DNA from 4 places in the Rummeliibacillus sp. G93 genome. Region 4 is predicted to be linked to each of the others. Evidence: riboswitches for the same ligand, from Rfam matches in the RefSeq annotation. Region 4 holds a riboswitch; each other region holds the start of a gene.
What was found. Region 4 has a riboswitch for S-adenosylmethionine ahead of M2M59_RS08050 (methionine ABC transporter ATP-binding protein). Riboswitches for the same ligand answer to the same signal wherever they lie in the genome.

Region 1: linked by a shared signal. The riboswitch ahead of M2M59_RS13490 (LLM class flavin-dependent oxidoreductase) and the one ahead of M2M59_RS08050 (methionine ABC transporter ATP-binding protein) in region 4 are both predicted to bind S-adenosylmethionine.
Region 2: linked by a shared signal. The riboswitch ahead of M2M59_RS00935 (O-acetylhomoserine aminocarboxypropyltransferase/cysteine synthase family protein) and the one ahead of M2M59_RS08050 (methionine ABC transporter ATP-binding protein) in region 4 are both predicted to bind S-adenosylmethionine.
Region 3: linked by a shared signal. The riboswitch ahead of M2M59_RS11745 (methionine ABC transporter ATP-binding protein) and the one ahead of M2M59_RS08050 (methionine ABC transporter ATP-binding protein) in region 4 are both predicted to bind S-adenosylmethionine.

Annotation. Positions count from the first base shown of each region.
Region 1 covers NZ_CP097314.1:2,679,095-2,684,901, forward strand. Annotated here, with positions in the region: gene M2M59_RS13480 (FAD-binding oxidoreductase) at 1-672, opposite strand, end outside; gene M2M59_RS13485 (ATP-grasp domain-containing protein) at 1,059-2,006, opposite strand; gene M2M59_RS13490 (LLM class flavin-dependent oxidoreductase) at 1,999-3,078, opposite strand; SAM riboswitch class I at 3,171-3,284, opposite strand; gene M2M59_RS13495 (SDR family oxidoreductase) at 3,544-4,305, shown strand; gene M2M59_RS13500 (helix-turn-helix domain-containing protein) at 4,861-5,661, shown strand; gene M2M59_RS13505 (HIT family protein) at 5,725-5,807, opposite strand, start outside.
Region 2 covers NZ_CP097314.1:170,164-175,970, forward strand. Annotated here, with positions in the region: gene M2M59_RS00920 (FAD-dependent oxidoreductase) at 1-660, opposite strand, end outside; gene M2M59_RS00925 (hypothetical protein) at 833-2,521, shown strand; gene nfsA (oxygen-insensitive NADPH nitroreductase) at 2,575-3,306, opposite strand; SAM riboswitch class I at 3,483-3,594, shown strand; gene M2M59_RS00935 (O-acetylhomoserine aminocarboxypropyltransferase/cysteine synthase family protein) at 3,703-4,998, shown strand; gene M2M59_RS00940 (homoserine dehydrogenase) at 5,235-5,807, shown strand, end outside.
Region 3 covers NZ_CP097314.1:2,334,892-2,340,698, forward strand. Annotated here, with positions in the region: gene M2M59_RS11730 (glutamate biosynthesis transcriptional regulator GltC) at 1-328, shown strand, start outside; gene M2M59_RS11735 (MetQ/NlpA family ABC transporter substrate-binding protein) at 366-1,184, opposite strand; gene M2M59_RS11740 (methionine ABC transporter permease) at 1,236-1,904, opposite strand; gene M2M59_RS11745 (methionine ABC transporter ATP-binding protein) at 1,894-2,919, opposite strand; SAM riboswitch class I at 3,009-3,114, opposite strand; gene M2M59_RS11750 (thioredoxin family protein) at 3,171-3,479, opposite strand; gene M2M59_RS11755 (toprim domain-containing protein) at 3,494-3,835, opposite strand; gene gcvH (glycine cleavage system protein GcvH) at 3,924-4,307, opposite strand; gene M2M59_RS11765 (arsenate reductase family protein) at 4,386-4,742, opposite strand; gene M2M59_RS11770 (acyl-CoA dehydrogenase FadE) at 4,862-5,807, opposite strand, start outside.
Region 4 covers NZ_CP097314.1:1,618,609-1,624,415, reverse strand. Annotated here, with positions in the region: gene M2M59_RS08065 (M20 family metallopeptidase) at 1-31, opposite strand, end outside; gene M2M59_RS08060 (MetQ/NlpA family ABC transporter substrate-binding protein) at 77-919, opposite strand; gene M2M59_RS08055 (methionine ABC transporter permease) at 938-1,588, opposite strand; gene M2M59_RS08050 (methionine ABC transporter ATP-binding protein) at 1,578-2,609, opposite strand; SAM riboswitch class I at 2,706-2,808, opposite strand; SAM riboswitch class I at 2,952-3,052, opposite strand; gene M2M59_RS08045 (hypothetical protein) at 3,294-3,554, shown strand; gene M2M59_RS08040 (PA2928 family protein) at 3,686-5,011, opposite strand; partial or broken gene M2M59_RS08035 (Type 1 glutamine amidotransferase-like domain-containing protein) at 5,186-5,807, opposite strand, start outside.

The DNA of each region.
Region 1 (5,807 bases), 1.1 Mb from region 4:
TAGATCATCTTCCGTCAATTCTAATGTTACATCTAAAATTACACCGAATAATCCATATCCGCCAAATACGTACTTCATCCATTCACCTGGATCATCCCGAGTAATTTTCTTTATTTCACCTTTTGGGGTTAATAACGTCATTTCTTTGACTGTTTCTGCTAAAGGACCGAAGCGGATATCCCGCCCATGTGCATTTACTGAAAGGGAACCGCCAATTGTAAAAATGGACTGAGACTGTGTCACTTTCAAGGCTAAACCATATGGGAGTATTGCCTCTTGGACATTTTCCCAAGTAGCTCCTGCTTCTACTCGAATCTTTTTTTCCTGCTTGTTAATTTCTAGTATCCTGTTGAAAGTCCGCATGTCGAGAACAACACCATCTTTATAATATGTATGACCCCCTTGCGAATGCTGCAACCCAGCAATTGAGATCTTCTGGCCGTTCTTATTTGCCTCTTTTACAATCCTTTGCAAATCATTTCGGTTTTCCGCAGTCACGACCTTTTCAACACGTTCAGGAAGAAGGCCCGTGTAGTCTGTTACTAAACCGCTTTGGGAAATCCCATACTTTCTTTTCTCAATAGGGATGTTCCATAAGATCGCGCCCACGAACAGAACAACTATACTCCCTAGAAACCACGGTTTTTTGAGTAGCTCGGTTATCTTTCGCATAGCAACTCCTCCCTGTCATACTGTGAGCTGGAATAATAATACGTTCATTATACAATGTCAGCTATGGAAAAAACCCGGTTATTTTCATAACATGCGCAAGATATTCAAACAATAGTTTATAAATCCATTGAAAATATACTAAAACATCATATAATCAAAATCAGTTTAAGAAACCTGCACTTTTATATTGATTTAACTTCTTCTAAAAATGTTTACTTCAGACAATCCCACAGAAAAAGCGTTGTCCTCGCAAAGCTACTAAATTAGTGCCGTTTAAATCTTGTACTGCAATTGTTTTGCTTTGAAAAAGCAAAAAAAAAACGGCCTCAGCCGTTTTTTATTGTCCAATTGATTTGGCCATACGCAAGCCAAGATTAACTCGCTACCTAAACAGTCACTTCCAATTTTTTAAGCTCTCCACCTAAATACTTAGCAATTTCAAGCATTCCATAAATATCTCCGTTGGCTTCCGCTTCACTGTTGTAATTGGTATTCGTGTTAATATCATATGTGTAAATTTGGCCCTCTTTATCTTGGATAAACTCTATACCCACGATTTTAATATCATTGGCTGCTAGCAGACGTTCATATTTCTCAAAAATAGGATGTTCAAACCCTTCTCTAATCTGGAATTTTGCAGGTTTGGCGCTTTCTTCTCCAACAGGGCAGAAAAGATCATCAATTGCACATGCATCGGCAGGACATAATTCAAAGCCTTCAGAAGTGTCCACCCGAACAGCATAAAAATACTTTCCACCAATAAATTCACTACGTGTAATAAAAGCCTCAGGAGACTCGATATATTCCTGCAGCAATGTAATTCCATCGACTGGTTCCTCAAAGCTATCACTATCAATATAGTTTTGCAGAGCATCTACAGACGTAAAAAGCTGTACCCCAAGCCCTTTTCCAGCTCGGTTATGCTTTGTTATAAATTTCTTTGTGCCAAATTCCTCCGCTGCTTTAAGAATTTCTTCTCTTCCTACTGCAGCAATTGTTTTCGGTGTTTTGATGCCGTACTTCTCTAGTTCTAAGTACTGTAAGACCTTACTTACCTCTAGCTGAAGGGCACGGCTTCCATTGATCACTACTCTGCCATGGTGCTCCAACCAAGAGAGAACAGCACTTGTTAACTCTGGAGCAAAGCGGTTGCCTCGTGTATGAGATGAAGCACTCATGCGATTGTAAAAAATCCCTTCAGGTGGAACAGACGTAAGATCAACTGTCCCTCTTACAAGATTCCAATCTTCATAAGGAAGTTCTAACTCTTCTAATCTTTTAAATAGATGTTCTGTCCATTCACTATTCTCATGAATTACGTATATTTTAGACATGATATTCCTGCCCCCTGCTTTTGTTTTCTATGATTGTGGATTTTAATTCTTCCACTTTCGGCATAACCTGTTTCGAAAAGCGTCCTAGTTCCTCTAGCTGTGGAGAACATTGTAATAATAGTAAATCAACTCCAGCTTCCTCAAAGGCTATAATTTGATTTGCAATGTGCTCAGGTGTGCCAACTAAATTCGGTCGGATTCCGCGATTAGATACTGAATAATCCTGTAACTGAATTTGATGTTCAAGCTCTGACTTAGATGTAAAGTCTTTAAAGCCTGCATATCCACTTAGATTGCTCACCGTTGTAATTCGTTTTAACTCTTCCTGCGCTTCTTCCTCCGTATCACGGCAAATCACATAGGCTGCCATTCCAATGGTTTTAAAGGGCTCACGACCAGCTTCTTCTCTACGCGTCTTCATATCAGAAATCTTAGCCTTCGCTTCCTCCACTGTATGACCATGAATGACATAAGCATCACACAATGATGAAATGATTTGTTTGCCTTTTTCACTTTCACCGCCAGCATATAAAATCGGATGAGGACGTTGCACTGGTTTAGGCGAAAGCTTTGCCTGATCTATTTGATAAAACTTCCCCTGATATGAAAATGTATCTTCCGTCCATAAGCCTTTCAAAATTTCAATAAACTCTGCCGTTCTATCATAGCGCTGGTCATGTTCAGTAAAATCGCCGCCATATTGCTTCGCCTCCTCAGCCCACCAACCCGAAACTACATTTAATGTGAAACGCCCCTTGCTAATATGGTCAATAGTTGCCGCCATTTTCGCAGTTACAGCAGGATTATGAAATACGGGGCGAACTGCTGCCATGATCTCAATTTTTTCTGTTACTGCTGCCAAAGCTGTCGCCGTAGACCATGCCTCTAACGAATCTTTGTCAGTGCCTTTAATATCATTTAAGTATAGTTCCGCGATTAATGTTGTATCATATCCCCACTTTTCTGCTGATTGAATGATTGTTTTCGCATACTCATACGTGGGTGGCATATTTTCTTCCTCTACATTTCTCAACCAACCACCAAAAATAGGCAACCAAAATCCGTACTTCATTTCTCCACTCCTTTTCCCCAGCTATTTATAACAAATAAAAAAGTCTCCTCCCGAGATAGGGAAAGAGACTTTTAACAAAACAAGTTTGTCTTCTCCTATCTTCCAAGCTATATGCCTGATGGAATTAGCACAGTATTCTACTACATTAGCAGAACCTGTTGCTGAGGTTTCAAAGGGCCATGTCCCTCCACCTCTCTGGATAGATTGAATTATTTGATTTTTGAAATTTCAAATTAAAATGAATATTACCCATAATATGAACCATTGTCAATAGATTATGCCATTAATCCTAACTAAGTTAATAAGAAAAGGAGGTTTATGATTATTTCTAAGCATTTGAACGATGTTAATCCCTATAGTTAGTGGGTAGTATTAGGATATACTACCATGGGCTACTGAAAAATTGTCAGTACAGCATCCTGTATTTTTATCAGAACCACATGCTATTAGAAAAGAGGAATAACATTGAAACTTTCAGGAAATACAATCCTTATCACAGGCGGAAGTTCTGGAATTGGCTTAGCTTTTGCAGAAAGATTTTTAAAAGCAGGAAACAAAGTGATCGTTACAGGACGGAGAGAAAATGTTCTTCAGCAGGCAAAAGAAAAATTTCCAGAGCTGATCATTCATCAAAGCGATGTAAGCAGTGAATTTGAGCGCATTTCCCTATTCGAATGGGTAACAGAAAACTATCCCGAAGTGAATGTGTTAGTGAACAACGCAGGAATGCAACAACGTTTTAACATATTAAAAGCAGATGCAAAGAACGATTGGGCTTATTTCAATCAAGAAATTACGACCAACATTGAAGCGCCATTCCATATAACGATGCTTTTTGCACCCTATTTCGCTAAAAAAGAAGAAGCCACTTTTATTAACATTACATCTGGGTTAGCTTTTACCCCGATGGTTATCGCGCCAATCTATTCAGCTACAAAAGCAGCATTCCACTCCTTTACGATGAGCTTACGTCACCAACTTGCCGAAACAGGTGTAGAAGTGATTGAAGTTGCCCCTCCAGCAGTCAACACAGACCTAGGCGGTGCCGGACTGCATACAAATGGAGAGCCATTAGACGAATTTGCAGATGGCATTTTCAAAGGCTTACAAGAAGGCGAACAAGAAATCGGGTACGGCTCTTCCGTTGAACGACTCCGCATGCCACGAGATAAGTCAGATGAGCACGTAGCCAATATGTATAATGCCATGAAACATACTATTGAATAACATGCTTGAATTAAAAAAGAAAAACTCGCCGCAATCGGCGAGTTTTTTTCTGTAATAGTGGTAAACCAATTCAAAGTATTTTAAGAATCACGGACATGAGTACAGATCAAAAACCGTTTACTTCATAGAATACTAATGTGTGAGATACACAATAACAAAAGAGCGGTAAACAGCACGGCAAACAAGATGCTCTAGCGAAAACAAAAATAGTTGCTACTGTAGAAGCATTATCTAATCGCATTCAATATGTAGTGAATGATTTTGTAAGAATTAAAGCAGTATCTAATAAAATACGTGGTCGTGATAACGCTCTTGCACAAAACATTTAAGAAAATGTGTAAACAATGTCAACCCATTCATTCAAATACCATCTCATCCCATTCAGATTATCATCTTATCTAAAATAAATTCACATCTCACACATTAAATTGAGGAGTGTACAATAAATTGTTGTACATTCTTCTTTATATTGTAAACAAAAATATTTTTTATTTTATGTCCCCTTTTCCCTACTTTCATCTATTTACTATATAAAAGCTGAAAGAAGGAGAAAACATGGCACGTTTTGAATATTTAGCACCTTATACATCTTTTACAACTATACAAGAAATGGACGAGCAAGTGGAACAACACATCCGCAAGCATTACTACAATTTGACCCCATCCGATAAGGCCGTTCTTTATAAAATGGCTTCGCATGCATTGGATTATCCAGGTGCCTGCCACTTAAAGGCACAAACAATTGCAGGTGCTTTAGGCATTTCTGTCCGAACTGTTTTCCGCACGCTCAAACGTTTAGAAGAGTTTCAGATTATCAAACGCATCCAAACAAAAAAGATGAATGGCATCAAAGGCGCCAACATCTTTTCTATTTTACCTTGTGATGACACATTGGCCGTGGCACATCAAGAAGAAGCTGAAACTCCTTGTGAGAGTAAGGTTGAAGCAGCGCAACTGGAACAGGAACCATCTTTATCTTCTAATCCTAAACATCAATACGGTAAACATACATACCCGATGTTAAATACATCTTTGCGTAATAGAATTTTTCATTATCTTTTATCAACCACTGGCAACACCTCAGAAACAAAGAAATTTGTGGATGTCGTGTACAAGCAACTAAAACCCTTGCTGGAATGGGAAATCTACCAAGTCCGCAAACAACAGCTCGAAGATATCAGCTTTACAGCCTTCAAAGAAACTATTCAGCAAACTAAAAGGCAGTTCATCACCAATCCCTTTGGCTATATGTATAAAAAGCTAGATAGAATACTAGATCGGTTTACGGTAGAAGTGATGGAGTTTTATGAGGAGGAGAGTCGGAATGGGAGTGAGATTAGATTGGAATTTCTATAGAAATCAAAAGAGATTGTTATCACTTATCTGGATAACAATCTTAAGATAATTTTTTATATTATATTACTTATTCAATTCTTTACCCAAAGCATGAATTGCATACATTACTTCCTTAATATTTTCCTCGCTATTCATGTGGTTACGTG
Region 2 (5,807 bases), 1.4 Mb from region 4:
TAAAACCTTTGGCTGTTCCTTTGTCTCTATGTTGACAGCTGTTGTATTTTCAAAGATTTGGCCGCCTTTTTCTGTAATGTGTTGTAGAAGATGTGCCAAGTACTTTAATGGATGAAATTGTGCCTGGTCTTTCATTACAATCCCGTTCTGTATATCGATATTAAAAGGAATGCTATTCACCAATTCGCCATTGATGCCAAGCTTTTCATAAGCCTCAGCTTCTTTCTTTACTTTCATTGCATATTCTTCCGTGACCGCATAAACGTAGGCATCCTGTTTAGAGAAATCACAATCAATGCGATGCTCACTAATTGTATTTTCGATGAAATGCAGTGCTTCTGCATTTGCTTCATAATAAAGCTTTGCCTTACTCTCACCGATATTCCTGATAAATTCATCATAAATTAAACCATGCTGAGCTGAGATTTTTGCAGTTGTATTCCCTGTGGTTCCATTGAGCACATGGTCTGCCTCGATTATAGCAACCTTTAAACCTTCGTTAACTAATAGAAAAGCAGAAGTAAGCCCGGCGATACCACCACCTACTATAACGACATCAACATTAATGTCTTCTTCTAAACGCGGAAATGTGGGCAACTTTACAGAGTCTATCCAATAAGATTGAGTGTTTTCTGGAAGCTTTCCATATTTTTCTGGCATTATTTATCCTCCAATTACCTTTTTTAAAATAATTCCCGAATTGGAGGATAATTATACCAATCTAGTTGAACTATTTAATGATGCTGGAACTCCATATCCTCAAGCATATAAATTCTTTGAAACTTTCATTCATCCCAACCGTATTTATAGGATAAGAAAGGATGAGTAATACATGACACTAACTCTTACGATGTCAGCGTTGATCGGTTTGATCGCAATGGTTTTGGTAACGCCGCTTGCAAGTAAGACAGCAGAGGGCGATCGTAAAACATCGTTTAAATTAAAATTTGGCTTATTTATTTTTATTGTAGGAACATTAATCTCGAGCATTGTCTTCTATGTAACTAAAATAGATCAAAATTGGTCTATAATTTGGCCTGTTATTTTAGTTCTTGCTATCATTGGTCTTTTATTATCTACAGGCATGGAACGTAAAATAAAAGGTTTAATCGCTTTTGCTAGTTTAATTTATTTTGGTTATCTTTTAGCTGCTCCCGTTTTTAACGCCAATCAAAAATTTGAGTCGGCGGATATGGATCACAAAGTGGAAATGAAAGCGTTTGATGACACGAAAACACCTGCAAGTGTTCCACCAAAATTCGCACGAAATAAGATGAAGAAGGCCTTCAGCCAAGTGCCAAATCCTAGCTATTATGAATTAGGAGATTTGCAGATCCAAAAAGTAGCGGGCGAATATGTTTATATTGCACCCGTTGAGTTTTCTGACTTTTTCAAATGGATGAAGGGGAAAGTTTCGCCAGGGTATCTCATCATGAGTGCAACCGATTCATCTAACAATCCAAAGTTCGTTAAATCAGAAATGGTTTATACAGCTTCTGGCTATTTTAACAATAATGTCGAACGCCATATGAGACTTGCTAATCCAAAAGAAATTTTTTATGGCGATCCACAATTGGAAGTAGACGATGACGGCAAGCCATATTATATCAGAACGTATGGAAAATTCATTTCTGCGCGTAATGGCTTTGATCCAAAGGGCATTGTTATGGTAGATGTAAAAACAGGCGCTTCTAAAACGTATACATTAGATAAAATACCTGCCTTTATTGACGGAGCGATCTCTCCCGAAGCAGTAAGCCGACAAAATGAATATTTCGGCAAATATGTGCATGGTTTTTGGAATAGTCTAGTCGGCAAGAAAGATGTGAAATTGCCATCAGATGAAGGGACAGAAGCGAATGTCAGCCCTGTCTTTGATGAGAATGGAACAATGTTTTACTTCACTGATTTTAGAAGTCCGAAAAAAGGCGTAGATTCTATGCTTGGCTACTCTTTAACAGACGCGCGTACAGGTCATGCAACGTACTATACAGGCAATAAAGAAGAATCCTATATGGATTCGCAGGGTGCTATTCAAATCATTGAAAAAAAATTCATCGAGAAAAAATGGCGTGCTTCTATGCCGATTATCTACAATTTTTACGGTGAAGCTAGCTGGCTTGTGCCAGTATTAGATTCCAATGGCTTCCTACAAAATTACTCGATTGTGTCTGCAGCAAGGCCTGAACTTTCAGTATCTGCTGCAACTCCAAATGAAGCACTACGGCAATATAAAACAATTATCTCCCGAATTGGCAACAGTTCGCTAAAAGGAACATCTGCAGCAGAAGAAAAAGAAACTCAAGGAAAAGTAGTCCGCGTTTATAAAGAAAAGAATGGGGATTTCACAACTGTTTCCTTCTTGCTAGATAATAAAGAAAATTATATTGTGAGTTCAGAAGTGGCTCCTCTCGCAGTCTATCTGAAAGAAGGCGACACGGTGAAGCTGAAATATGTGAATTCAAGCGAAGTCTTTTTACCAGTAAAAGAAATGGTTATAGAGGGAATCGAAGAAAAATAATTAAAAAAGCTCTATAAGGCAGGCAAAAGCCAAAAACCTTATAGAGCGTTTTTCTATTTCCAAGTAAATCCTTTGGATGCAAGGAAGTCTTTGATAAATGGACGACGCTGTTCCACTAAGAAATCAGCCATTTGTTTTGTCCAATTCGACATTTTTTGATTCGATGAACGATGTTGGTAGTATTCTTCTAATGTCGCATCATATTCATCAAGTAATGTATCGTATTTTTCTTCATCATAACTATTTTCATGTAGCACGGCATCCAGTGGAAGTCTTGGTTTTGTTTCATTTCTTTTCGTCGGTTTTCCGATCGTCATGGCGAACATAGGAAAAACGTGTTCAGGCAGATTGAATAATTCACTGATATCAGCTGGGTTATTGCGTGCACCGCCAATATAACAAATGCCGTATCCTTCTGATTCAGCAGCAATAACAAAGTTTTGTGCAAATAGTGCTACGTCGGCTACGCCTGCAAGAAGGTTTTCAGCAGAATCAGCCACAATTTCTACACCTTGCTTTTTGCCGGCAGCCTCCAAACGCTTGAAGTCAACGCAGAATAAGAAAGAAGCACCCGCTGTTTTGAATTGGAACTCATTGTTAGAGAGCTCGCCTAATTTTTTCTTTTTGTCGGCATCAGTTACCCAGATGACACTGTATGCTTGGATGAAATGTGAGGTAGCAGCCATTTGTGCTGTTTCAATTAAATCTCGTACAACCTCTCTTGGTATCTCTTCACCTGTATATTTTCGAACTGATGAATGGCTACGCAATAAATCTTTAACCATCTGTAGAACAACTCCTATTTTGTGGATTTCTCTAATTAACTATAGGAGAAATTGTAGGAAATGACTAGCGAAACGAATCCGCTTGTATGTAATATTTAGAAATATCAAAAAATAGTATTGACTTTTTAAAATGCAATACCTATACTTACAACAACAAGATGGAACAGAATAAATTACCTTTATCAAGAGTGGCGGAGGGAAAGGCCCTGCGATGCCCGGCAACCAGTAAGTTATCTTACATGGTGCTAATTCCTACAGATTCTTTATTGCGAATCTGACAGATAAGGGGAGGAAAATGCTAATGACCCTCTTCTTATGTGAAGAAGGGTTTTTCTTTTGGAAAAATCCTTGCCACACCTCAGCTTTCCATCTCAAACTATATTAGGGGGAATTAGAATGACAGAATTTCGTAAAGAGACTTTAGCAGTACGTGGTGGCCAAACGCCTGATCCTACAACTGGTGCAATTGGGGTGCCAATATACCGAACAACAGCCTATAGATTTAATGATACAGAGCATGCACGGAAATTATTCGCCTTGGAAGAGCCAGGCAATATTTATTCTCGAATCATGAATCCAACTGTTGATGTCTTTGAAAAACGAGTAGCCTTGCTTGAAGGTGGAACAGCAGCGGTTGCTCTATCATCAGGCATGGCGGCCATTTCATTTTCTATTTTAAATATAGCGCGTGCTGGTGATCATATAGTTTCAGCTGCGAGTGTGTATGGAGGAACGTACAATTTATTTGCTAATACTTTGCCGCGATACGGAATCAATACTACATTTGTAGATGAACGGAAGCTTGAAGATTTTGAAGGGGCAATCCAAAAAAATACAAAAGCGATTTATGTTGAAACGATTGGTAATCCTAGTCTTTCAGTAGCAGATATCGAAAGTATTGCGGATATTGCCCATCGACACGAAATCCCTCTAATCATCGACAATACATTTGCCTCACCGATTGGATGTAGTCCTATTGAATATGGCGCTGATATTGTGATTCACTCTGCGACTAAGTGGATTGGCGGGCACGGTACAACAATCGCTGGCGTGGTGGTGGATGCAGGCAAGTTTGATTGGACACGAGGCAAATTCCCTGACTATACAGAAAGAGATGAATCCTATCATGGCATCCGCTATGGCATTGATGTGAGTAATGCAGCTTTCGCTACACGCCTGCGCGTACAATTGCTGCGCGACTTTGGGCCAACGCTTAGCCCAGATGCTGCCTTCCAACTATTGCAAGGTCTTGAAACACTGCATCTTCGTGTGCCTTATCATAATGAAAATGCTAGAAAGGTAGCTGAATACTTACGTCAGCATCCTCAGGTGGAATGGGTAGGATACAATGGCTTCTCTGATAGTGAATTCGCTCCTCTTGCTAAAAAGTATCTAAAGAATGGCTATGGCTCTGTTCTTACATTTGGAATTAAAGGAGGCAGAGATGCTGGACGCGAATTTATCGACAATGTCGAATTGTTCTGTCACGTGGCAAATGTAGGAGATGCCCGCTCATTGATTATTCATCCGGCCTCAACAACTCATCAACAATTAAACAGTGAAGAGTTGAAAAAATCAGGCGTGCAAGAGGAATTAATTCGCTTATCTATTGGGTTAGAAGCAATCGATGATATCATCTCTGCACTAGAAGAAGCATTCACAAAGGTAAGCCCAAAAGTTGCAGCAAAATAATTTGTTAATGAGTTTCGCTTCGCCTCAGGGAAGTAGCAGCATTTCCTAAAAAATTTTTTAAATAAATAAAGAAAAGAGTGATGGATTGTCTTTTCACTCTTTTCATTTTGATTTAAATGAACACTCCAGGTACACACATGTCTTTTGTAGGAGGATTTATCTTGTAAACATACTCTGTGTAAGCTAAAATCATCAGTATGTAGATTAATTCAGTATAAGACAATGGAGGCGGTTTTTTGAAAAAGGTAAAGGTTGCTATATTAGGTTTTGGTACAGTTGGCCAGGGGGTCTATCGCATATTAACAGAAAAGCGCAGTCAATTGAAACAGATGCTAGATGTCGACCTAGAAGTAGCAAAAGTCCTCGTCAGCAATCCGAATAAGCCACGTCCTCATGCTGCTAAAGAGATGCTGACAAATCAAATAGAGGAAATCCTGGATATTTCGAATCTTGATGTTGTTTTCGAAGCAATTGTAGGAGAGGAACCTGCATATCAATACCTTGACCGCCTTATTGAAAAGGGATGCAACGTTATCACCGCTAATAAAGTGATGTTTTCTAAGCATGGCAAATCACTTCAGGAAAAAGCAGCGAAACATGGAGTGCAGGTAGGTTTTGAGGCAACAGTTGCAGGCGGCGTTCCTGTTATAAAAACGATGCAAAATCTGCTTCGTGTCAATGAGGTACAGCGCATTCAAGGTATATTAAATGGAACATCCAATTACATATTGACCCAAATGCGTGCAAGAGGAATGGCATTTGAGGATGCTTTAGAAGATGCACAGAAATTAGGCTACGCTGAAGCAGAT
Region 3 (5,807 bases), 720 kb from region 4:
TGTGTTTCCGAGAGATTACATACTACATCAGGTTGCTGTAGAAGCTTGCAAATCCGTCGGTTTTACACCACATATCACAACGATGGGTGAAGATTTAGATGCTTTAAAGGGCTTGGTTGCCGCAGGAATCGGCGTAAGCCTACTACCGGAAAGTGCATTTTACGATGCTACACCTCGTCGTACAGCTAAGTTGACGCTCACCAATCCGCCATTCACACGAAATGTTGGGGTTATCTATCCACGCAATCGTGACCTGGCCCCTTCTGAAAAAATCTTTTTAGACTTTGTATGCCAACTATTCTCACGGCTGTCGCAATTTAAATTATAAAAAAGGTGTAAGCATTAAATGCTTACACCTTTTTGTTTTATTTAGAAACCGGTACAACTGACCCTTTCCATTCTTTCGTAATGAAGTCTTGGATTTCTTTTGAATGCAGGGCATCTACTAGTTTTTTCACTGCTTTGTTGTCTTTATTTTTCTTCTTCACTGCTACTACGTTTACATATGGTGAATCAGAGCTTTCAATAGCAATAGCGTCTTTTGTTGGGACTAAACCAGCATCAATAGCGAAATTAGAGTTGATGACAACTGCATCGCCTTCTCCGTTTTTGTACATTTGCACTAGCATTTCAGGTGCAGTGCCGCCATCGATTTTTAAGTGTTTCGGATTTTCATCAATATCTTTAATGACTGCTTTAGTAGGATCTACACCTTTTTTAAGCGTAATCAACTTGTTTGCTTGAAGCAATTGAAGTGTACGACCTTGGTCAGTCACAGAGTTGGAAATTAGAATAGTCGCTCCATCTGGCAACTTATCAAGTGATTTATATTTTTGTGAATAGACGCCGATTGGTTCGATGTGAATCTTGCCGGCAATCGCAAAATCATAGTTATTATCTTTCATTTGCTCTTCAAGATACGGAATGTGTTGGAAGTAGTTAGCATCAAGATCACCATTATCTAAATCTTTGTTTGGCAACACATAATCTTGATATTTTTCAATCTTCAAATCAATGCCTTCTTTTTTAAGAATTGGCTTCGCTTTTTCCAAAATGATGGCATGAGGCGTATTAGATGCACCCACTACCAATTCTTTGTCTGATCCTGCTTTGTCTTTGTTTCCGCATGCTGCTAGGCTAAGTGCCAATGATGCGGTAAGAATTCCTGCTACAAGTTTCTTCATTTTTCATAACTCCCTTTCGTTTTATGTGAACGTCTGAACGGTTCAACCAAATTATCGTTTATCAAGTCTTGCTGTAATAAAGTCACCCACTATTTGGATAACAAACACGATGATTAATATAAACACCGTGGCAACGAATACGACGTCTGTACGGCTACGTTGGAAGCCATCTAAAAAGGCTAAGTCGCCAAGGCCACCTGCTCCAATGATGCCCGCCATTGCTGTATAACCGACTAATGCTACAGCTGTCACTGTAATACCAGATATCAAAGCTGGCCATGATTCTGGGATTAAGACCTTCCAGATTAATGTACTTGTTTTAGCGCCCATAGATCGGACTGCCTCAATGACCCCTTTATCAATCTCCCGGAAAGAAATCAATACCAGTCTTGCATAGAATGGAGCAGCGCCGATAATTAATGCCGGCAATGCTGCATTCGCTCCCCGAAGCGTTCCCAATAGCATTTTAGTAAACGGGATAAGGAGGATCACCAGAATAATAAATGGAATAGAGCGGAAAATATTCACGACTGATCCTGTCAGCCAATTGACTAGCTTATTTGCCCATAATTGATTCGGACTGCTCAAAAATAGGATAATCCCTAATAGAAGCCCTATGACAAAGGTGAACACAGTTGAGACTACTGTCATATAAATAGTTTCCTGTGTTGCTTCCCACATTGCTAGCCAATCCACATTTGGAAATAACTTAGTTAGCATGTTGGATCACCTCCGATTTAACGTCTTCCCCATCTAAGTATTGAATGGCTTTATTTATATTTTCTTCATTGCCTGCAATGCGAACGATCAGTGTGCCGTATGGACCGCTTTTGGTAGCGGAAATATTTCCGTGCACAATATTTACATCCACATCGAATGTGCGAATCAAATGCGAAATCACTGGCTGCTCAGCTTTCTTGCCGACAAATGTCAGCTGAATTAATTGGCTGTTTGGATCATCCAACATTTGCGAAATCGATTCTTTATGTTCTGCTGATTCTGTTACCTGAGAAACGAATTTTTTTGTAATTTCTGCTTTTGGCGATTGGAACACCTCTAGAACATTGCCTTGCTCAACGATTTGCCCAGCCTCCATCACGGCCACTCGATGACAGATTTTGCGTATAACATGCATTTCGTGTGTGATAAGCACAACTGTAATGCCCAGCTTTTCATTAATGTCTAAAAGCAAATCTAGGATAGCATCTGTTGTTTCCGGATCGAGCGCTGAGGTTGCTTCGTCACAAAGCAACACTTCTGGATTATTGGCTAATGCCCTTGCAATTCCTACGCGCTGTTTTTGCCCACCTGACAATTGGGCTGGATAGGCTTTCTCTCTTCCCTTTAAGCCAACCATTTCAACTAATTCGCTTACTCGCTTTTGGCGTGCCTCTTTTCCAACGCCCGCTATTTCAAGAGGGAAGGCGATATTTTCTTCCACAGTCCGCGACCATAGCAGGTTGAAATGCTGGAATATCATGCTGATCTTCTGTCTTGCCTGTCTCAGTTCTTTTCCCTTAATGGTGGATATATCGTACCCGCTCACTTGTACGGTGCCTGAAGTCGGTTTTTCCAACCCGTTTAATAAACGAATCATTGTACTCTTACCAGCACCGCTGTAACCGATAATTCCAAATATTTCACCTTTTCTGATCGTCAAATTGGCATCTTGGACAGCTGTAAGGGATCCACTTGCTGTTTTATATTTTTTTAGTACATTCTTTAAGAGAATCATAGCCAAACCCCTTTCATCAAAAAAAATAAGGCCTTTCTGTTAAAGATAAACAGAAAGGCCTTACGTATTGTATTTATACGAAAACCGTTCTCTCATCTTCCAAAGTTTACACTTTGTGTGAATTGGCACCATATCACAAACTGTGACGGTTGCCGGGCTTCATAGGGCACTTCCCTCCACCTCTCTTAATAAGAGCAACGCAATATTTAATTAGGTTATGCTAGTTACTTTACCATGCTGAATTTTGTTCGTCAATCCTTTTTTTGAAACTTTTCAAACAAATATGACACAGACTGAAAAGCGTATATTTTGTCATGCACTTCGCCATCTTCAGCGATTAACAGGCAAGGAACACTTTCCACCTGATATTCATATGCCAGTTCTTCAGCATAATTCAAATTGATTTTACCCATTGGGATTTGTGGGAATGTTTGTTGGATGACCTCCATCATTTTAGAGGCAACCATGCATGTACCACACATGGGCGTATAGAGATAAAAAGCGCACAATTGGCCGCTTTTTTTCGTGTTTTCCCATTCTTCAATTGACCATTCTTGCATCGATTGGATCATCCCTATTCTATAAAATAAGCAGGGTCAATTTCGAAATCTGCTGCTAATAAGACCCTTGCCAAATATTTTCTTGGAGTCGTTTCTACCTGTCTATATAAGGAGAGTGTACGCAAATGATATGCCTCTGGATACTCTTTTTTCATCAGTGCCCGCAAGCGGTCGCCTGAGTAATCTTCATCGAATAATGTGTATAAATCATATTGTTCGTAAGGGGTTAGCAACTCTTCTAGCTTGCTTGCGCTAATCGTTCCATTGGTGCATATAATTGGAATGCTTTCTGTCAATAGAGGTGCTATTTGAAGCTTATCCTGCCTTCCCTCTACTATAAGCACTTTATCAGGCAATGCCCGCACCTCCTCATTGGATAGTCAGACGATACTCTCAGTTGATATAAAAAGCGCCAACACAGAATAGTGAGGCGCTTGAATAAGATTATTCTTCGATTAATTCGCCGTATTGTTCAGCAGATAATAGCGCATCGATTTGAGATGAATCTGAAGGTTCTACAACAACCATCCATGCTTTTTCATATGGTGATTCGTTAACGAATTCAGGGCTGTCTTCTAACTCTCCATTGATTTCAACTACTTTACCTGAGATTGGCGCGTATAATTCTGAAACTGTTTTAACAGATTCAACACTACCAAATGGTTCGTCTGCTACGATTTCGTCGCCTACTTCTGGAAGTTCTACGAATACGATATCGCCAAGTTCAGATTGTGCGAACTCTGTAATGCCGATGCGTACTTTACCGTCTTCTGTTTTCACCCATTCATGCTCTTCTGAATAACGCAAACTTGCTGGAATATTACTCATTTCTACCCCTCCAAATATGTATTTATATTCATATTAATTTTGACATAATCCTTATCTAAAAACAAGCAATTCTATAAGCTACTTCCATGTATTTTCAAAATCTTCTTCTTTAAAACCTAAGGTGATTTTTTGACCATCTGTAACGATAGGTCTCTTTAGAAGCATACCGTCTGACGCAAGCAATGCAAGCTGGTCTTCCTCGCTCATATCCTTTAGTCGATCTTTCAGCTCAAGTTCACGATATTTCTTCCCAGAGGTGTTAAAGAACTTTTTCAGCGGCAAGCCACTAAGCTTCCAAAACGATTTAATTTCTTCCGCAGAAGGCGTACTTTCAACAATGTGACGCTCCGTAAATGGAATATTGTGATTCAGCAGCCAAGCTTTCGCTTTTTTGCAGGTTGTACAATTAGGATATTGTATTAAATTGATTGGCATAAACATTCCTTCTTTCCTCTACAAATACTCCTACTATTGTAGAGCGACACTTATTTATACGCAAGGAATCCGGCCACATGATTAGTATGACCGGATTCCAAAGGTTTATTTACTTATGATTAGACTGTATATTTTTCAGCTGAGATTAATTTAACAGATGCATGGCGTTTTTTAGAAATCAGGTTGTAAGGTGTATAGCGAGTTAATTTGCGCAATGCAGATAATAGCATGCGTGATTCATCACCTTCGACTGATGCCAAAATAGTTTCTTTTGCTTCTTTTTCAATTTCAGCAAATGCTTCTTGGCAGAAGATTTCTGTATACAAAACTTTTTGTGCCGCTTTATCAAATCCATCACGGCTAAGCGCTTTTTCAGAACGTAATACAACAGATTCCATTGCAAATAGCTGGTTCGCGATATTGGCAATATTCACAAGTACTTCTTGTTCTTGCTCTAATTTTGCACCAAAGCGTTGTACTGCTGTACCTGCAGCCAATAGGGCAATTTTCTTCGCCATTTTTACAAGGTGTTTTTCTTGTGCTAATGGCTCATCACCGATTTCTTCTGGCATCATTGACAATAATTCAGCTTGCAGGCTTTGTGCTTGTTGCAATAAAGGTAGTTCGCCTTTCATCGCTTTTTTCACAAATGTGCCTGGTACAATCAATCTGTTAATCTCATTCGTACCTTCAAAGATACGGTTGATACGTGAGTCACGGTAGATGCGTTCTACTTCGTATTCTTGCATATAACCATAACCACCATGCAATTGAACAGCTTCATCCGCGATATAATCTAATGTTTCAGAACCAAATACTTTATTGATTGAACATTCGATTGCATATTCTGCGATTGCTGCAGCTACTTTTTTGCCGTCTTTTTGTTCTTCAGGGCTTAAGTGGCTCATGCGTTCTTCAAAGTAACCAACTGTACGGTAAATTAGCGATTCTGATGCATACAATCTTGAAGCCATTGTCGATAATTTTTCTTTTGTTAAGTTAAAGGAAGAGATTGGTGTGCCAAATTGTTGGCGTTGGTTTGTATAAGCGATTGCCAATTCAAGC
Region 4 (5,807 bases):
CCTCACTTAAATGTGTAAGTACTTGTGTCATATTAATTCCTCCTCATATTTTATTAAACTTTTAGCAACAATCTTTTTACCAACCTATTTTCTTCAATGGTACAAATGTTGGGATCAGTGTGCCGCCATATTCTTTATTGATGAATTTCGCTGTATCTTCCTCTTGGTATAACTCTGCAATTCGTTTTAAGGTTTTGTTGTTTTTATCTTTGTCATTCACTGCGATAATGTTCAGATAATCAATTGCTGTCTCGCTCTCATGGAAAATTGAATCTTTGATTGGATTAAGACTTGCATCTCGGGCAATACCGTTATTAATAACGCCTGCATCCACATCTTCTAATGCTCTCGGTATTTGAGCAGGAGCAGTAGGAATAAGTTCAATATTTTTAGGGTTTTCAATGACACTATCTTTAATAGAGCCTAAGCCATCATAACCATCTACTAATTTTATAAGGCCAGCCTCCTGCAGTAATAATAGGGCTCTCCCTTGATTTGAAACATCATTTGGCAAAGCAATCTTTGCACCTTTTTTGATATCTTTAATGTCCTTCAATTTGTTTGAGTAAACAGCCATAGGTGCTAAACATGTTGTAGCAATTGGAACAAGTTTAAGATTATGTTCTTTAATAAATTGGTCAAAATAAGCAACAGTTTGGAATGAATTGGCATCCAACTCACCATCTGCTAACGCTGTATTTGGAAGTACGTAATCATTAAAAGATACAAGCTTAATTTTGATTCCTTCTTTAGCTGCTTTTTTCGCTACATAATCCCAAATTTGCGTATCTGTCCCCGTAATGCCGATTTTATATGTTTTTGATTTTCCATCTGCCTCCTTACCGCTGGATTCGCTTGAACAGGCTGCCGTAAAAATAACTAGTGACAGCACCAGAATGGATAGTAAACATTTTTTCATTTTAATTTCCTCCTTAGATTAACCTCTTCTTATTTTTTTCGATAAAATGTTGCCAAATGACTGTAGCCCCTGAACCAAAACAATTAGTATGGCTACGGTAATTAGCATGGTGGTCGTATCAAAACGTTGATAGCCGAACGTTATGGCTAAGTCGCCAATACCACCGCCGCCTACGGTTCCTGCCATAGCCGATGCTCCAATCAGACCAATTGTCGCGATGGTAAAATTCACAATAAGTGAACTAAGAGCCTCAGGCAGTAAAAACCTGAAAATTGTCTGAAATGGAGTAGCCCCCATAGCATCTGCCGCCTCTAAAACACCTTTATCAACCTCTAGTAGCGAGCTTTCAACTAATCGAGCAATGTAAGGGCCTGCGTAGAAGACTAGTGGAACAATAGCTGCAGATGTTCCAATAGATGTTCCGACAATGAGCCGGGTAACTGGGATGATGGCTACGAGCAAAATAATAAAGGGCACAGATCGGAAAACATTGATCACTGCATTTAAAACCGTGAATACTGGAAGGTTCTCAATGATCTGTCCTTTACGAGTGACAAATAACAGGATGCCTAGCGGAAGGCCGATAATGATTGAAAAGATAAATGAAAAACCAACCATTTGAATAGTTTGAATGAGCGCTTCAATGATTTGTTCAGAATTAACTAGCATGTGCTACCACTTCCTTGTAAAGAATTTGTTGAGCTTGCATATATGATAATGCTCGTTTCACTTCCGTATCGGCTCCTTGGATTTCAACAATCAGTTTGCCAAAAGGAATACCTTGCAGTTCGGTAATATTGCCGAATAGCACATTGATTTCCACATCGAGAATTTTAGATAACTGTGATAAAAAAGGACTTCCTGTAGACTCGCCGACAAACGTAATATGGAAAATATGATTTAGTGCTTGCTTGCGTTCCATCATATTGAGTATTGATGGTGGAATTTGATCATGCATTACGGTACTAACAAAGTTTTGAGCAGTGTTAGTTTTCGGTGCGGAAAAGATATCAAATACTGTTCCTTCTTCTATCACTTTCCCCGCTTCCATCACTGCCACTCTGTCGCATATTTCTCGAATGACAGCCATTTCATGCGTGATCATTAAAATCGTAATCCCATACTCTTTGTTAATCTTCTTCAAGAGTTCCAATATGGAACCAGTTGTCTGTGGATCTAGAGCAGAGGTCGCTTCATCACAAAGTAGAATTGAAGGCTGTGTTGCTAAAGCGCGCGCTATGCCTACGCGTTGTTTCTGGCCGCCGGATAGTTGATCAGGATAGACTTGAGCTTTGTCACCTAAACCAACGAATTCAAGTAATTCTGAAACCCTTTGTTTGATTTGATCCTTAGGAACTTTACTTAAAATGAGCGGCATGGCTACATTTGCATATACTGTTTTGGAATTGAGCAAATTAAAGTGTTGAAATACCATACCAATGCTTTTCTTTACTTCGCGAATTCGCTTTTTGCTAATGGTTGTTAAGTCATGACCGTCTACTATGACTTTTCCGGAAGTAGGTTTTTCTAGTGAATTTACACAACGAATTAAGGAGCTTTTTCCTGCACCACTGAAGCCGACTACGCCAAATATTTCACCTTTATTAACTTTTAAATTAATCGAATTTAATGCACGTATCTCCTTTCCTCCGCTGTTATACACTTTAGAAACATTTTGGAATTCTATCATCCGTTCAATCTCCTTCCGATTTTTTCAACAAAAAAGTCCTTCTCCATGGAAGAAGAAGGACAGTAAGACATATGACTTCATATGTACGGTAACGTCTTCTTATCTTCCAAGCTTAATCGCTTGCTGGAATTGGCACGGTGCAAAAATGTCCGCTGCCGAGGTTTCAAAGGGCCAGTCCCTCCACCTCTCTTGATAAGGGCAATATTTAATTAAGTATAAGTGGTACATCTGCTAAACTGTGTTTTTAATTCCCCCTTTCAAATTAATTTTGCCATAAAAAAATCCTTCTCCATGGAAGAAGAAGGACACAAAGACATATGGCTTCATATGTACAAATACGTGTTCTTATCTTCCAAGCTTAATCGCTTGCTGGAATTGGCACGGTGCATATGTCCGTTGCCGAAGCTTCACAGGGCCAGTCCCTCCGCTTCTCTGGATAAGAAAAATGATTATTTGATTGATTTTTACTATACATGGTCATTTTTGAATAGTCAATATAAAATAATATTTTAAAAGATTTTTATTTTTCTTATTGATGTTTCTTTTATTATTTACATAGACTAACGAGGTTTATATATTTATTATTTTTATCTATTTTCAATGATTATTTCTCTAATAATCATTATATATTTTAGAAAATTTTGATAAAGTGTTATTACCCATATTTTACAAAGGAGTAATTCTATGAAAAAAATACTGACTGTTTTTTTGCTTGTAAGCTTTGTATTTCTTCTTAACTTTCTTATTTTAGGTCCTACTCGTACCTTGCTACCTTATTGGACTTCTTTCTTTATCATTTGTTTAGTCATTACCTTATTTAATTTCTTCCGATCAATGAATAAAAATTTTACAGTAACATTTATTTTTATGGGTGTTGCATTGGGTTGTTTAGGTTTATGTTTATTTTCTTTTTTGATTACTAGTGGATATGAAATTTACAAATAAAAGAGGAAAAATACTCTTTCCAATTTAAAAGCCGATGAAATTTTACAGCTAAGTAGAATTTCATCGGCTTTTATAGATAGTTTATAGTAAACAAAGTACAAGAAAGAGACTTTAGTAGTTTCGTTTATTAATTATTTTCCAAGCTTATAATCATACTGATACACTACTTTCCCTGTTTCGTTGTTGATTTTATATTGATAACGTCCCGTCCAAGCATAGACAAACTTTGTGTCAGCGAATACTTCTAATGAAGTGGTGGCATTCTCAAGTGGAGCATCTAAAAGTTGCTCCCAAATCAAGTCTTGTTTTGTAAGATCAAGTAAGGCTAAGGTCTGCCGATTATCGTTGCGCTTTTTCTGATAAACAATGAGCTGCTTTTCAACAGGCTTACTTTCAACTAGCCTTACGCCCATTAGCTCGGGGTAAAGTTTTTTTATTTTCTCGCTTCGTTTTTCAACACCTGCTACACTCTCATCCCATCCTACTGGTAAAGTACGTATTTTATCAGCATAACTCGGATCTTCTTTTATTTCGTTCGTAGCTAAATTTAACTTAAAATAACGACCATCTAAGCCGTAAAGATAGACTTTATTTAGACCTTTAATAGAATAGTCAGTATACATGTAGCTTAAATTATCTTCTAATACAGGGAATTTATTCAGAAAGTCTTTTTCGTCTGCTTGCTTTTTCCCTGTTTTTGGATCTATAAAATAAAGGGTTTTCTTTTTATTATTTAACACCAACAGTCCCTCGCTAGTCTCTCCTACTAAGTATTCTTGCCAAGTAGAGATCCTACTCCACAGCTTTTTACCAGTATGAAGATCAATAGCACTCATTAAGAAACCTTTAAAGTTGGTGGTTATTCCATTTTCTGTTCCATTGGGTGTAGTTTTACTTATTTTAACGACCGATATTGGCTTTTCTTTTAAATCGAAGAGTACAACAGGTGATTCTAGTTCAATTCTTTTGGGTGCGAAAAGTCCATTAAACCCCCATAACAGGCATGAAAAAACGAAAAACACCGTTATTAAAAACGAGCTGAATTTCAAGAACATTTTACCTAAGGTTTGTTCTTTTTTCTTCAATTGATAAATTTGGCGAGGTATAAAAATAAATAATGATAGGATAACTAAGGCAGCAATCACTGTTAACAGAATGTAATCAGACCGCCAACCTGTTGGTATCCAATTGGCTAGATAATTTGGCTGCAGGAACTTGAGTAAGGCCGAACCAAGTAGAAAATTAAAGAACAGTACAATAATTAATTTTTTAAAAATCTTAATTATTGAAAAAGGCTCAGTTTCTTCGTTTCTCTTCTTCGCTACTATATAAATCATCTTGATAGGCAAATATAATAAACGGAGGTAGAGTAAGATTAGAGCCGTATTATGTATTATATTAGAATTAAAGTTTAGCAGCATTAGCCACTTTTCAAAAAAATTTGTTATTATATCCATTTTTCAATCCTTTTAATTAATATTTTACTTAATTATATCATTCTCTTCCTATTTCTCACAGTTTTCACATGTCCAAGGCTCATGATCACCTAACCATCTCTAGCCTATTTTAAGATGAGGAACATTAGAAAACTTTCCTCACAAAAATCGTTCAGTAATTAAATAAGGTGACACCTAAGAATTGCCTAAATACAATGTATCTATCTCAATTTGAGTAGCTCCATTATCCATGTACTTAACATAGTATGCCTTTGCATTTGGTCTTGAACTAACAGAAGAAGATAATATTTCATTTTTAAAGTGAAGTGCCACTCCGTCATCAACTGCATAACCTTCTTTTATTTTCCCTTCCGAAACTAATTGTTTATATGAAGGCTTTCTTTTATTCTCACCGTCAAAATGGGGACAGTTACTTCCCTTTAAGAGCCCTAAACAATCCAACTTATACAAAGGAGCATTCAATGGGTCAGTTAATCCTTCTTCGAACCAACAAATTGAACCAGCACTTAATCCTGTTAGTATAATCCCTTTTTTATAAGCCTTTTTCAAAACGTTATCTAAACCCCATTCTTTCCATAAAACTAGCATATTTTTGGTATTGCCACCGCCTACATAGATTATATCTTGCTCCAGAACGTATCTTTCTAGGTCAGTAAATTCCGGCTCAAATAATGACAAATGAGAAGGCTGACAAGGTAGAGTCTTAAATGCCTTATAAAATCTATCAATATAATTTGTTTGATCTCCACTAGTCGTAGGAACAAAACAAACCTTTGGTAAATCTTTCTTAATTTGA